One region of the Pseudoalteromonas sp. ASV78 genome, then DNA from elsewhere that is predicted to be linked to it. Evidence: predicted binding sites of a transcription regulator. Region 1 holds the regulator's gene; each other region holds the start of a gene.
The links. The regulator LexA, encoded in region 1, represses DNA repair genes until DNA is damaged. The targets are predictions, from matches to a motif close to TACTGTATNNNNATACAGTA.

Region 1 (3,414 bases):
AGCAAATGCTTGCATCGCAGTGCCTGGGCGACCATGTATTACTACATCGATATGATCTTTAATATCACCAAGTACAACAGGGCTGCCCTTAACTGCGGGGAACACCCCTGGTAACCCCATACCCGTAGGTTGATGACATGCTGCACAACTAGCCATGTAGACCTGCTCACCCAGCGTCATTAACTCTTCTTTCGATAATGTTTGATCTAGTAACGCTGCATCCGCGGCGGCCGCTTTTTGCTTCGCTTGTTTAGCATCAGCCAGCCATGTGGCAAAGTCTTGCTCAGATTTAGCTTCCACAACCACGGGCATAAAACCGTGATCTTTGCCGCATAGTTCTGCACATTGCCCGCGGTAAATGCCCTCTTCATTAATTTTCGTCCACGTTTCATTGATAAACCCTGGATTAGCATCTTTTTTCACCGCAAAATCAGGCACCCACCAAGAGTGGATCACATCATCTGAAGTCATTAAAAAACGCACTTTTTTGTTAACCGGTAAGACTAAGGGCTTGTCTACTTCAAGTAAGTAGGTCGTCGTTTTATCAGCTTGATTAGTTATTTGTTCTTGCGGAGTCGATAAAATAGAGTAAAAAGCCACATCTTCGCCCATATACTCATAATGCCATTTCCATTGTGAACCAGTAATTTTGATGGTCAGATCAGCTTTACTCGCATCTTCCATCGCAATTAAGGTTTTTGTGGCAGGAATTGCCATACCAATCAAAATAACAAATGGAATAGCAGTCCAAAGTATTTCAACTTTAGTGCTTTCGTGGAATTGGGCTGGAATTGCCCCTTTTGATTTTCGGTGATGTATTAACGCCCAAAACATAACGGCAAATACAATCACCCCGATCACACAACAAATAATAAATATAGTCATGTGCAGTTGATAAACATTATTACTTATATCGGTTACACCTTCGCGCATATTAAATTGGCTATTAGCCAACAATTGCTGCGGAAGCATAAGTAATATAAGCCACAAGGTAGAGCTCAGTTTACCCATGTGACGGCTCCTTTTGATGCTATTGCAAGACGCAAAGCGAAAAGGCGGCACTGCTTTTTCACGCCAATTCGTTATTTTTTTATTGTAACTGGTAATTAACTCTGCCTCTGGAAAGTGCTTTTGCGTAAAACTTCGCAACTTTTAAAGACAAGTGTTAACACAGTGTATTAACCAATTAGTTAAAAAACGAACAATTAGCAAGTTTTAGGAGTAATTAATTTCTCTTTTGGTGCATAAATAATAACTAGAAATCAGCGCGTTATTTTGTAATGAAGGGGAGTAGTAGTGGGCTAAAAGTAACGTATAAGTAGAGCTGACAAGGGCTTGAGGGGCATAGCTAAGTATGAAATTTAGCCATTAAAGAGGTAAAAAAAATCAAAGCACCAAACTTCACCAATTTGGTGCAAAATAGTAAACAAAAAACTTACATCCAATCAGCGTTACGGATCACTCCAACCGCTAATCCCTCAATATTGAAAGATTCATGCTCAAGATCAACTTCGATAGGCGCAAATTCATCATTTTCGGCATGCAAAAAAACTTTTTTACCTGCTTTTTCAAAGCGCTTTACTGTTACATCATCATCAACACGGGCAACCACCACTTGGCCATTCTCCGCAACTTGAGTGCTGTGTACTGCCAGTAAATCACCATCCATAATGCCAATGTCTTTCATACTCATGCCCTGCACTCGTAATAAAAAGTCTGCTGCTGGTTTAAATAATAATGGGTCAACTTGGCAGTGACTCTCAACATGCTGTTGTGCCAAGATTGGCTCACCAGCAGCTACCCGACCAATTAGCGGTAAACCAAGTTGTTCTGGCTCTTCTTCTTCAACCAACTGAATACCACGGCTAGCACCGGGCTTCATTTTAATTACGCCCTTTTTAGCCAGTGCTTTCAAATGTTCTTCCGCTGCATTAGCACTTTTAAAACCTAGCGTTTGCGCAATCTCAGCACGGGTTGGCGGCATACCGGTATCTTTAATAAATACTTTAATAAGTTCGAGAATTTGAGCTTGGCGATTCGTTAATGGGCGCATACAACTGGTTTTCCATACAGTACATTTAACTGTGAGTATATACAGTTATCTGAAAATCGCAAATATAAATTGGCTCAAAATCGCGCCGTTAATAACAAGCTCATACTATTTAAGCCACTTCCGGAATCAAGCGCTGAGCCTAAACCTAATTTTAATGCGACATGTTGATTAAACCAATATTGTGTTTGCAGTTCATAGTTGTCACTGAGGTTATCGGTATTACGAATATTGGCAATTAATCCTACTGACCATGCCTGATTTACATAATAAAATGCCCGCCCTTGCACATAGCGATAACGTCCCGCTAATTGTTTTAACTCTAAATCCCAACCTTGGTTATTATCAATATCAGTCCAGCGCACATAAGGCGCATAAGTCCACTCTACCGAGACGTTTTCGGTGTTCTGCTGCCAGTTAATATTGTAGCTTTCAGCTCGACTGTAATAAGCGTTAAAGCCAAGTTGCAGCTGTTCATTCATCTGCTTACCAAGTGCTGCACTTACTAAATAATCGGTATCTCGCCAATCTTTGTTATCATCGGAGATCCTTTGCAGGCTGGCCTGCATAACTAACCCCTCAGGGCCATAAGCGGCAGCATCGATATTTAAATAGTTAAAATCACCATTCGAGAATCCGCCAACAGCATAGTTATTCACTCGATTTAAGTGGGCTTTAAATTCATATGGTCCAGTTAGAGACTCAAGATCTTGAGCAAAGTAACGATAACGCGCGCCTAAAAATGACTCATCTAAACCGGCAAGATCGGTAAAACCAATATCCAGTTGATGCTGTGTAGCAGCTACAACTGGAGCCTGAGCAAGTACACTCATAAGCAGTATTGCACTAAAGCCAAGTACGTTTAACTTCATCCTTTAAGCCTATTAACAAATACATAATAAAGGTACATTTTAGCTATTTTTATGATCTTAACTGTAGAAAAATGTTTAAAAGTGTAGACTGATTTAGTAAATAAATTAATGAGGTAGACTGATGAGTATTTGGTATCAACCGATCACCCTAGCGCAATGTAAACAACTTGATGACGGTATAAGTGGTCAAGGCACATTAATGAAAACCATGGGCATTGAAATAAGTGAAATAGGCGATGATTATTTAGCAGCAACCATGCCTGCAATCCCTGCTCATCATAACCCGATGGGCATGGTACATGGCGGCGCAAATGTTGTGCTTGCAGAAACGGTGGCTAGTTATGCTGCAAACTTTGTAGTTGATTTTACGAAGTTTTATTGTGTTGGCCAAGAGATCAATGCTAATCATTTAAAAGCATCACGTAATGGTATATTAACCGCGATAGCAAGGCCACTGCACTTAGGCAAGCGCACATCTGTATGGGAAGTAAA
Region 2 (3,414 bases), on a different contig from region 1:
TATTAACTATTGCCTTGGCGACTACTTTTAAAGTTTGCTCTGACGACTCTAGAAAAGGTACTTCTTCAAATCGGCCTTGTACTTTTGCCCATTCATTTTTTAATGTTTCTCCCAAACCTTTAGCATACTGCTCAAACGACTGGTGTAAGAGTACAAACATTAATAGATTGCACGTATGTCCTTTGCAAGCAAGCTCAGCTAGTTCTTGCAATAAGAAAACATCATTTGCGCCGTAATGTCTTGCTTCATATTCTAAGAACTTACCGAGCTCATCTACAACAAGTAGTATACCTTTAGGTTTTATACCATCAATTTTAGCTATTTCATCTTGTACTTGCTTGAATAGCTTTACAACATCTGAAGAAGAACAACCTTCTGTAGTCGCAGCTTCTAACTGTTCTATGAAAGCTGGTTTCTTACCTTTTCGGGTATTCCAAAATGTATTAACTGACTTATATAAAGCAATAATAACTCTTGTACTTAATGACTCAGGAGAACCTGATATGAGAACTTTTAAATATCCTGAACTGTCACTTGTGTGCTTTTTAAATTCGCTACATTCATCAATATGATTAGCTTCTAAAACTGAAAAAGCACTTTTAGTTAAAGGGGCTAGGGGATCACTAAGTAAATGCGATAAAAAAACACTAAATGATGACTTACCTGAACCATACGGACCAATTAATGACCAAGCTCTTGGTTGAACTTGTTCATTCAAAGACTCTGTTATACGTTTTAATAAACGTTTAGATCTTGATGTTGGTATATAAGAAGCTATTGTACTACCCGATTCATGATCCCGTTCTAAATTGATAGAACGTGTATACTGGCTGTTTATAGTTATATTTTGCAAGATCGACATTATACTTTACCCTCTTCAAAATATAATTTTAAGTATTCAATAGGCGACACTTCTTCTAACTTAAATACCTGGTGTATACCTGCTGATTCATTAATTTCAAACTTGCCTGGTATATAACGGATTGCCTCTTCTATTAATGCTAACGTTTGGCTTTCTGTTGTTCTAAAAACAGCCCCTATCGCAGCCCAATCACCTTGACTATATATGAGCTCTTCAACAGGAATTGTCGTAGCTTGTCGACTTTCAAATATTTGCGCTAAGGCAAAACCAACTACAGACTCATGTAAGGTAGCTTTGACTGAAGCTGCTGATTTATACTCTTTATTTACAGTTGCTTCAATTAAACCTAATTGGCTCATTGGTGAGTCTAATATATCATCCCAGCTTTGCTTTTTATCAGCTTCTACACTGCTATACATTCGGGTTAAAACTGAAATATCATTTTTTATTGTTCCGGCTGACGTGTTAGCGGAAATATTTTCTTTAATAAAATCATTTAACGCAGTACGTAACTCATCTTGTGTAAATTGCGTTTTATGATAACGATTAAAAAACCAATAAAAGGCAGTTGCTTTAGTGGCATTTGATGCAATTAGCCAATGAAGTAGCCATAACGTTGCTTCATCTTCCAAGTATGCATCCCATCCAGGCTCTAAATTATCTCCCATTAACGCCATACCTAAGTCTGTAGGTATTAAAAAGCCTTTTTCACTAGACGTTAATAGTTGAGTTGCTTGTAGCCAATACTTTATTGAAGCCACCATATTTTTACCAACGCCAAGTTCGACCACTGCGTTATCTGATTTAAAAATATCACTTGGTGTATTATCATTGATATAAGATAAGTTTGCCCAAAACCCTTTTGTAAGCCAACCATAGCGGAGGAAAAAAGTTTCATGTCGGCCGAAGGCCGCTTTTTTAGGATTCAGTTTCATTATTTATCGTTTCATTTTTTATACATCGAAGTGAAATGAAACTATGCCAAGAGCGATAGTTTTTAAGACACTTATGATTTATGTATGCTTACTGATAATAGCCTAGCTATCATCCCGTCTATACAAGGTCGCTTACTAAAAGCATAAATCGCGATGTTGAAATACATCTCCTAATGATACTGTCTATAGATCCAGTTTTAAAGCTTTAAAGTGTATTCATTTTCAAGGTTCAGACTTACTTATCAGAATATAGTTATAGCTTTATGTATAAAGGCTTTGATAAACATCGACTCACTAGGTTTTGTGTATAAAAATCAATTGATCTTAGAAGACTAATCAGCACTACATTTGTATCTATTTGTTGTATATGTATTCTCCCCGTGATCACACCTGAAACTGAGTTAATGATGAGTAATTTACAGCATGGATGCTGTAAAAAGCGTAGCTTGGCCATGGATGGCCTATCTACGCTGATTACGTTCACATAATTAACGGCAGTTGAAAATCTAGTGTGATCTTCGGGTGCGCCGAGAGAGTCCAGAGAGAGGTCGGCGGCAGCCTCTCTTTGGTTGCCATCGTCAACGCGATAAAATCTCGAATAGAGGTTATTTAATCCCTTAAAAAATCTCAATTGAAACCAAAAAATCACGGCTAAAGCCGATTCCTACAATGGTACAAAGCGCTAGGTTCTAGGAAAGTGACTAGACGCTAGGTATGCTCGCAGCTCATTGCTCGAAGCCCGCAGCTTTTGTCTGCTCATTTACCCTCATTCACTTCTCTTTGTGCAAAAAAAATGGCTAGGTTCTAGCAAAGTAACTAGGCGCTAGGCTGTTTGCACAAGCTCGTAACTCGAAGCCGTTATCTTCTCATTTACCCTCATTCTCTGCTCATTGTGCAAATTGTTTTTAACTGTAGTTTGATCCAACTAAGCTAACAGTCTACAAAAAAACACTATATAGGTTATATTTTGTAGACTTAGAGGCTCTAGGTTTTAGAGAAGTAACTAGGGGCTAGGTATGTTTCGCGGCACGTAGCTCATTGTGCAAAAAAAGGGTTAGGTTCTAGGGAAGTAACTAGGTGCTAGGATTATTGCGTAGCCCGAAGCTCGTCGCTCGACACCCGCATCTCGTCACTGATCTTTTTAAATCACCTTGCAAACACACCAAATACCGCTAAACTAATCATTAACAATCCAATGACTGCATAAGTAATCATTCATGAAATCTGAACAAGCATTAAAACTGGCGCAGCGTTTGGGGGATTTAATTCGCCAGCACCGAACTTTGCATTACACACAGAGCACCTTTGCCAAGATGATTGGCGTATCACGCTCTACCGTGCAAAAGCTTGAGCAAGGTGACGTGGTTAAAAGTGATATTTTATTTGAAGCACTGGTGGTGTTGCAATTACAAGGGTCACTGCTCGATGAAATTAACGAATTAGCTGCTGATGTAGGTGGCTATAATGCACGGCAACGTAAAACCAATAAAACACAGGTGATTAACGATGACTTCTGAATGCTATGTGTATGGCGAAAGAGTTAGGTATTCGGTGTGCAAATACCCAAGTTCATGAAACTGAAAACGGTGATGTACTGCTGGTTGAACGATTTGATGT
Region 3 (3,414 bases), 2.5 Mb from region 1:
CATCAATCATGTTAAGTGCCAGCTCTGCCACTTCTGCATTGACTGTACCGTCTGATTTAACTTGCGTGTAATCACGTACTCGGCGCAATAATCGATTGGCGATACGTGGCGTACCACGAGAACGTTTAGCAATTTCTGCCGCGCCATCATCACACATTTGTAAATTTAAATAATGCGCAGAGCGCGCTACTATGGTTGAGAGATCGGCAACTGAATAAAACTCTAAACGCTGCACAATACCAAAACGGTCTCTCAGCGGTGAGGTTAACGAACCCGCGCGAGTGGTTGCACCAATCAGTGTAAAAGCCGGTAAATCAAGTTTGATAGAGCGCGCTGCTGGGCCTTCACCAATCATTAAATCAAGTTGGTAGTCTTCCATGGCGGGATAGAGTATTTCTTCAACTTGCGGGCTTAGCCTATGTATTTCGTCAATAAACAGTACATCCCCTTCTTCAAGGTTAGTAAGCAGCGCGGCTAAGTCCCCTGCTTTTTCAAGCACAGGGCCTGAGGTGGTTTTAATACTGACATTCAACTCGTTCGCCACAATATTTGCCAATGTGGTTTTACCTAATCCTGGTGGGCCAAATATTAATAAATGATCAAGTGCTTCACCACGCGTACGAGCCGCTTCTATAAATATTTCCATTTGCTGTTTAACATGGGGCTGACCAGTATAATCGGCTAATAGTTTTGGTCTAATCGCGCGATCGACTACATCTTCATTACTTTGTTCAGTCGCATCTATTAAACGATCCGCTTCAATCATGGTTTACTCACAACATTGATTTTAAAGATTCTTTTATAAGAACCTCTGTAGACATACCAGGCTTGGCCACTGATTTTACTGTTTTTTGTGCTTGCGCCAATTTATAACCTAACGATACCAACGCTGAGACTGCATCATCTGCAGTATTATTTGCGATCAGCGCGTCAGAGGCAGGCTCTATAACTGCATTATCACTAAATGGCGTGAATAAGTCATTACCCCAATCTTTTAATCGGTCTTTCATTTCCAGTACTAACCGTTCTGCGGTTTTTTTACCGACTCCCGGCAGTTTTACTAAACTAGTGGCATCTTCATTATTTACACAGCTCACAAATTGTTTAGCCGACATTCCTGAAAGTATTGCTAATCCGAGTTTAGGCCCCACACCATTGGCTTTTAATAACTCTCTAAATAATGCTCGCTCAATTTTATTATTAAAACCAAATAGTAACTGGGCGTCTTCTCTCACTACAAAATGAGTATACACAATGGCATTTTCGCCAATGTTTGGTAAATCATAAAAACACGTCATCGGCATGTTAACTTCGTAACCAACCCCGCTTACTTCAAGCAAAATCTCTGGCGGTTGTTTTTCGACTAAAATGCCATTTAAGCGACCTATCATATTATTTCCTTAAACGTCCTCTAACGGTTTTACTGGCACTGCCCGCTAGTTTTATTAAATTTTGATCTGAATGCGCATGACATATTGCAATGGCTAATGCATCGGCGGCGTCGGCCTGCGGTGTGCCTGGTAATTTTAAAATATTTTTAACCATATGCTGCACTTGCGATTTATCAGCACCACCGTGCCCTACTACTGCTTGTTTAATTTGCCGAGCAGAATATTCAAAAACAGCAAGCTCTGCCATGGCAGCGCCCACAATCGCCGCACCACGCGCTTGGCCCAGTTTTAATGCTGAATCTGGATTATGTGCCATAAACACTTTTTCAATGGCAAAGTGATCGGGAGAGAATTGTTCGATTAGTTGACTGATCCCTTGGTAAATCATTTTTAATCGAATAGGAAACTCGTGATCGGCCAGTTTTATACAACCGCTGCCTAAATAAGTAAATTTAGCCCCTTGATGGGCAATCACCCCATAGCCAGTTAATCGTGAGCCAGGATCAATCCCTAAAATAATAGCCAATACTTGCCCAATCAGTGTAAATAGTTAATTGCAGTAATAATGCCAGAGCACTGTATAAATTACCAGTGCTAAAAAGCCCGTAAAAACGGGCTTGTTTAATTGCTAGCCTTTTAGGCTAAAGAGCGCAGCAACCCTTGGGTATTTTTGCGCATGGTTCTGGCTATCATAAAGTAACCGAGTGATGCCACAAACACGCCCCCCACTAATGGCCCAATCAGCCAAATATGCGGGTGCAACTTACCGGCTAACTCAAACATCTCACGTTGTACTATTAATAACGCAACATCGCTGACCAGCGCAGCGACAAAACCCGCAGCGCTGCCAAGCAATAAAAATTCATATAAAGTGGCATTTTTTATTAACCGCCCTTTTGCACCTAAAGTACGCAATATAACAATTTCTTGCATTCGCTCGCCCAAGCTTGCTTGTACTTGGGAAATCAATACTAAGCCACCACACATCACCACTATCGCTAGTACAAAACCTATCGCCAAGGACACTTGCGAAATAGTCGAGCGAATTTGTTTAACAAAACTTTCTACGTCTATGGCATTGATGGTTGGATAACTGCGTAATAATTGGCTAAAGTCGCGCTTTTGCTCGTCATTAATACGTACCGATGAAATATAGGTCGCTGGAAAATCAGCTAAAACATCGGGGCTTAGAATAATAAAGAAATTAGGTTTTAAGGTTGCCCAATTCACTTTACGCACACTGGTAATTTTAGCATCAAATGATTGCGCACCGATTAAAAAGGTCAGCGTATCACCCAGTTTTACATCTAAGCGCTCGAGCATTGATTCTTCAACTGACGCTTCAGCGGTGGCATTGTCGCCAAACCATTGCCCGTCGATTATCTCATTTTGCGCCGGCGGTTGCTCAAGCCAGGTAAGATTAAGCTCACGGCCAATACCTGAACGGGCTTCTTCGTCTTTCTTTTCATTATCTTGCAACGACACTTCACGGGCAACCAGCTCGCCGTTGACTGCGTTGATACGACCACGAACAGTCGGGTAAAAGTCTGACACTTGAATGTTCTTTTGTGCTAAAAACGCATTTACATCTGGCAGTTCTGTTTCTGTAATATTCACCAAAAAGGCATTCGGCGCATCACTAGGTAATTGCGATTGCCAATCAGCGATCATATCGTTTTTAAGTACCACTAAAAATAACAACAGTTTTATAGCAAGCGAAAAACTGATCAACTGCACCGCATTGGCATTGGCCCGTTTTTGAATAGAGGCAATTGCAAGCGACCAACTGCTGCCTGGACGCAGCCCTAGCTTACGCCCACCACCAAAAATTAACCGTGATAGCAAAAATAAGATGGCGATTAAAACCAAGGTTGAAACAAATAAAATAGCGGTGATTTTTAAGTTATTACTAAATAACCACATTAGTAAAAATACCGTCACAGCCGACATGCCTAAATGCACTTTACTCACCAACAGCTTATCGCCCAAATTACGGCGTAATACTCTAAGCGGTGGAATATCA
Region 4 (3,414 bases), 3.0 Mb from region 1:
ACTTAACGAATGAATATAATCTACATAGCTTGAACAATCATAGTCTTAATGTACGGAATAACGGCAGCAGCAAACATAAAGTGCGTACTGGGACGACAGCTTTTCTTGCCACAAAGCATATTTACCCTTGCGCCTAGTTTAATGACTAAGTCATAATCTCATTGAGATATTAATATTTGGAAATACTATGAATTGGTTAGCAAATTTAGCACAGCAACGCACTCCTTGGGTTTTATTAGCATTAACTGCATTTACATTTGAAGTGGTTGCTTTATTTTTCCAATACCAAATGGGGTTAGAACCATGCATTATGTGTATCTATCAGCGAACCGCGATGTTAGGGCTACTGATTGCAGGCATTATTGGAGCAATAAATCCAACTAACATGTTAATGCGTGTTAGCGCTTTATCTAGCTGGGCCGTTGCCAGTATTTGGGGCTATCTGCTTGCTCGTCAACATCTCGAGATGCAAACCACGACTGACCCTTTTGCATTTAGCTGCGAGTTTGAGCCGAACTTCCCCGTCCCGTTACATCAGTGGATACCACAATTCTTCGCCGCTACTGGTGACTGTGGCAATATTGATTGGCAGTTTGCTGGATTGAGTATGCCCGCTTGGATGGAAGTTATTTTTGGCGCATTTACTCTGATCCTGATAAGTGTTGTTGCAAGTCGTTTAATAATTAAAAAGTCGCTGTGATGATGACATTTTTTTCAAGCCAAGTAACGCTATTAAAACCATTTAAAATACGCCAACGTCAGCAAATTATTGCCTTAGCTTTAAGTATGTTAACGCCAATGCAAAAAATCGCTTTACGTATTTTAAAATTGCTTTTATTAACTCCTGTATTTTTATCATTAGCGTATATTGAAGGTTGGTTTTTGCTGCCTGTATTACTGATCACCGGTGTGGCTTACCCCTTGCTTACTACTCCAGTGGAGATCAAGTTTGCTAAAGGGCATTTACAACAAGCGATTGCAGAGTTTACACAGGGCGAATAATTCGCCCTGTTATTTATTAAGATTTAATTTATTAAGATTTAATTTATTAAGATTTAATTTATTAATATTTAACTTATTAAAATTTGACTTTCCCTTCTAGTTTAGCGATGAGTTTGTCGCCAATTCCTTTCACCTGAGCCAAATCAGCAATAGACTTAAATTTACCTTGCTTGGTACGATAATCAACGATCGCCTGCGCTTTTGATTTACCAATACCTGGCAGTTGGATAAGTTGTTCGACTGTTGCTTGATTAACATTGACTAACTGGCTTTTTTCCGCACTTTCAGTTGCTTCGGTTTTAGTTACAGCTGCATTACTAGGCAATGAAATAGCGAGGCCAAGCACTACCACTATTAAAGTTAAAAACTTCATGTTTCTTCTCCATGATCCATACGTGGACTCAGTTAATAGTTGATTTTAATGCCCTCACTTTTGGACTACATCCAAATAAAGTCATACTGAAAAAGTGCGACCATTTAAATAAAGTAAAGTTGTACCTCTTTGTCAATATACCGATAGTAAAAAAATAAAAATGTTCACTTGCAAAAAGGCCAACAAACTATTACTGTACATAAAAACAGTAATCAATCAAGGTGAACATGTTATTCACCAAGCAAATTGGCAGGAGAAATCATGGCTGTTGTTGTTAAATATGTTGTAGAAAGAAACGGAGTCGAGCGTATGACGTTTACTACGAAAAAAGAAGCGGACGCGTATGATAAAATGCTTGATATAGCAGAGTCGCTTGAGATGATGTTAGAAAAAGTGGATGTCCCTTTAAGTGAACAACAAATTGAATCGCTTGCACTTGAGATTGCGAAAAGTAAAGACGACTTTATCAATGTACTCAAAGGCGCTAAAGATGTTGCCCCTGCTAAAGCAGCACCGGCTAAAACGAAGAAAACAGCAGAAAACGTGGCAGACTTAAAAGCCAGCACTGACAAAGCCGCGAGCTAATACCAACAAGTTAACAAATAAAAAGGAGCTTATAAAAAGCTCCTTTTTTGTTGGTCTGGTTATTATTAGGCCAGCGAGCCCTCTACTTCATCAAATAACTGCGTGATCTCTTTGCTTGGAGGCGGTGTTGATAAGCTCACCACTACAATCGCAATACTTGATAAAATAAAGCCCGGTATAATTTCATAGATGATACTGCTAAGGCTCTCACCATTAATGGTTATTGGCGCATAGATCCACACCAACACTGTGCCAGCACCGACAACCATGCCACTTATCGCACCTTGTAGGTTCATTCGCTTCCAATATAAGCTTAGCAATACTAATGGGCCGAATGCAGCACCAAAACCAGCCCAAGCATTACTGACTAAATCTAAAATCGAACTATCGCGATCATAAGCCAAGTAAATAGCAAATAATGCCACTAGTAACACACTAATTCGACCCACTAAAACCAATTCAGTTTGTGAAGCACTGCGGTTTAGATAAATCTTATAAAAATCTTCAGTTAGTGAGCTTGAGCATACTAATAGCTGCGACGAAATAGTACTCATGATCGCCGCTAAAATTGCAGCAAGTAAAAAACCAGCAATTAACGGGTGGAATATCAGTTCAGATAACACTAAAAAGATTGTTTCTTTATCGTCAATTAGCATTTGGTTTTCAATCATATAAGCGGCACCAAATAATCCAGTTAACACCGCACCAATTGCCGAAAGCGTCATCCACGACATACCAATACGGCGCATGGTTGGCATATCTTTAACAGATCGAACTGACATAAAACGAACGATAATATGCGGTTGACCGAAATAACCTAAGCCCCATGCCATTGCAGAAATAATCGCGATGGTAGAACCACCAGCAAACCAATCGAGCATATTAAGTGCGTGGATCTCAGTCTCTTTGGGTGAACTCAATAATAAATCATAACGTGCGTTGGCTAATGTATCCATCACCGGCTGATCTAACATCATGTAAGTTGCTACAGGAACCGCTAGCAAGGAAATAAACATAATGCAACCTTGCACAAAGTCAGTCAAACTAACGGCTAAAAAGCCACCAAACAAGGTATAAAGTACCACCACACCCGTGGTAACGTATAACCCTGTTTCATAACTCATTTGAAATGAATTTTCGAATAATTTACCACCGGCAACAACCCCCGATGAGGTATAAAGTGTAAAGAAAACAATAATTACAATTGCCGAGATAACACGTAATATATTTTTATTATCAGCAAAACGGTTAGCAAAGTAATCAGGGATAGTAATCGAATCATTTGCTTTTTCAGTATACACACGCAAGCGTGGTGCGACTAAAAAGTAGTTTGCCCAAGCCCCCAGTACCAAACCAATTGCAATCCATACTTTACTTAAACCAAATAGATACATTGCACCGGGTAAACCCATCAGTAGCCAACCACTCATGTCCGATGCGCCGGCAGATAAAGC

Region 2: a site for LexA is predicted at 1,975-1,994, ahead of ACMVDV_RS18670 (DUF4007 family protein). Genes of this name have one in related genera too.
Region 3: a site for LexA is predicted at 1,966-1,985, ahead of ruvC (crossover junction endodeoxyribonuclease RuvC). Genes of this name have one in related genera too.
Region 4: a site for LexA is predicted at 1,567-1,586, ahead of ACMVDV_RS00890 (YebG family protein). Genes of this name have one in related genera too.

What each region holds. Positions count from the first base shown of each region.
Region 1 is NZ_JBLOPA010000001.1:3,258,540-3,261,953, reverse strand. Features, by position in the region: gene coxB (cytochrome c oxidase subunit II) at 1-1,011, opposite strand, end outside; gene lexA (transcriptional repressor LexA) at 1,436-2,053, opposite strand; gene ACMVDV_RS14775 (hypothetical protein) at 2,128-2,922, opposite strand; gene ACMVDV_RS14770 (PaaI family thioesterase) at 3,044-3,414, shown strand, end outside.
Region 2 is NZ_JBLOPA010000002.1:103,471-106,884, forward strand. Features, by position in the region: gene ACMVDV_RS18665 (hypothetical protein) at 1-862, opposite strand, end outside; gene ACMVDV_RS18670 (DUF4007 family protein) at 862-1,797, opposite strand; gene ACMVDV_RS18675 (helix-turn-helix domain-containing protein) at 3,015-3,314, shown strand; gene ACMVDV_RS18680 (hypothetical protein) at 3,326-3,414, shown strand, end outside.
Region 3 is NZ_JBLOPA010000001.1:764,584-767,997, reverse strand. Features, by position in the region: gene ruvB (Holliday junction branch migration DNA helicase RuvB) at 1-766, opposite strand, end outside; gene ruvA (Holliday junction branch migration protein RuvA) at 774-1,391, opposite strand; gene ruvC (crossover junction endodeoxyribonuclease RuvC) at 1,393-1,917, opposite strand; gene ACMVDV_RS03450 (ABC transporter permease) at 2,028-3,414, opposite strand, start outside.
Region 4 is NZ_JBLOPA010000001.1:209,888-213,301, reverse strand. Features, by position in the region: gene dsbB (disulfide bond formation protein DsbB) at 188-700, shown strand; gene ACMVDV_RS00900 (hypothetical protein) at 700-1,002, shown strand; gene ACMVDV_RS00895 (ComEA family DNA-binding protein) at 1,079-1,375, opposite strand; gene ACMVDV_RS00890 (YebG family protein) at 1,637-1,960, shown strand; gene putP (sodium/proline symporter PutP) at 2,026-3,414, opposite strand, start outside.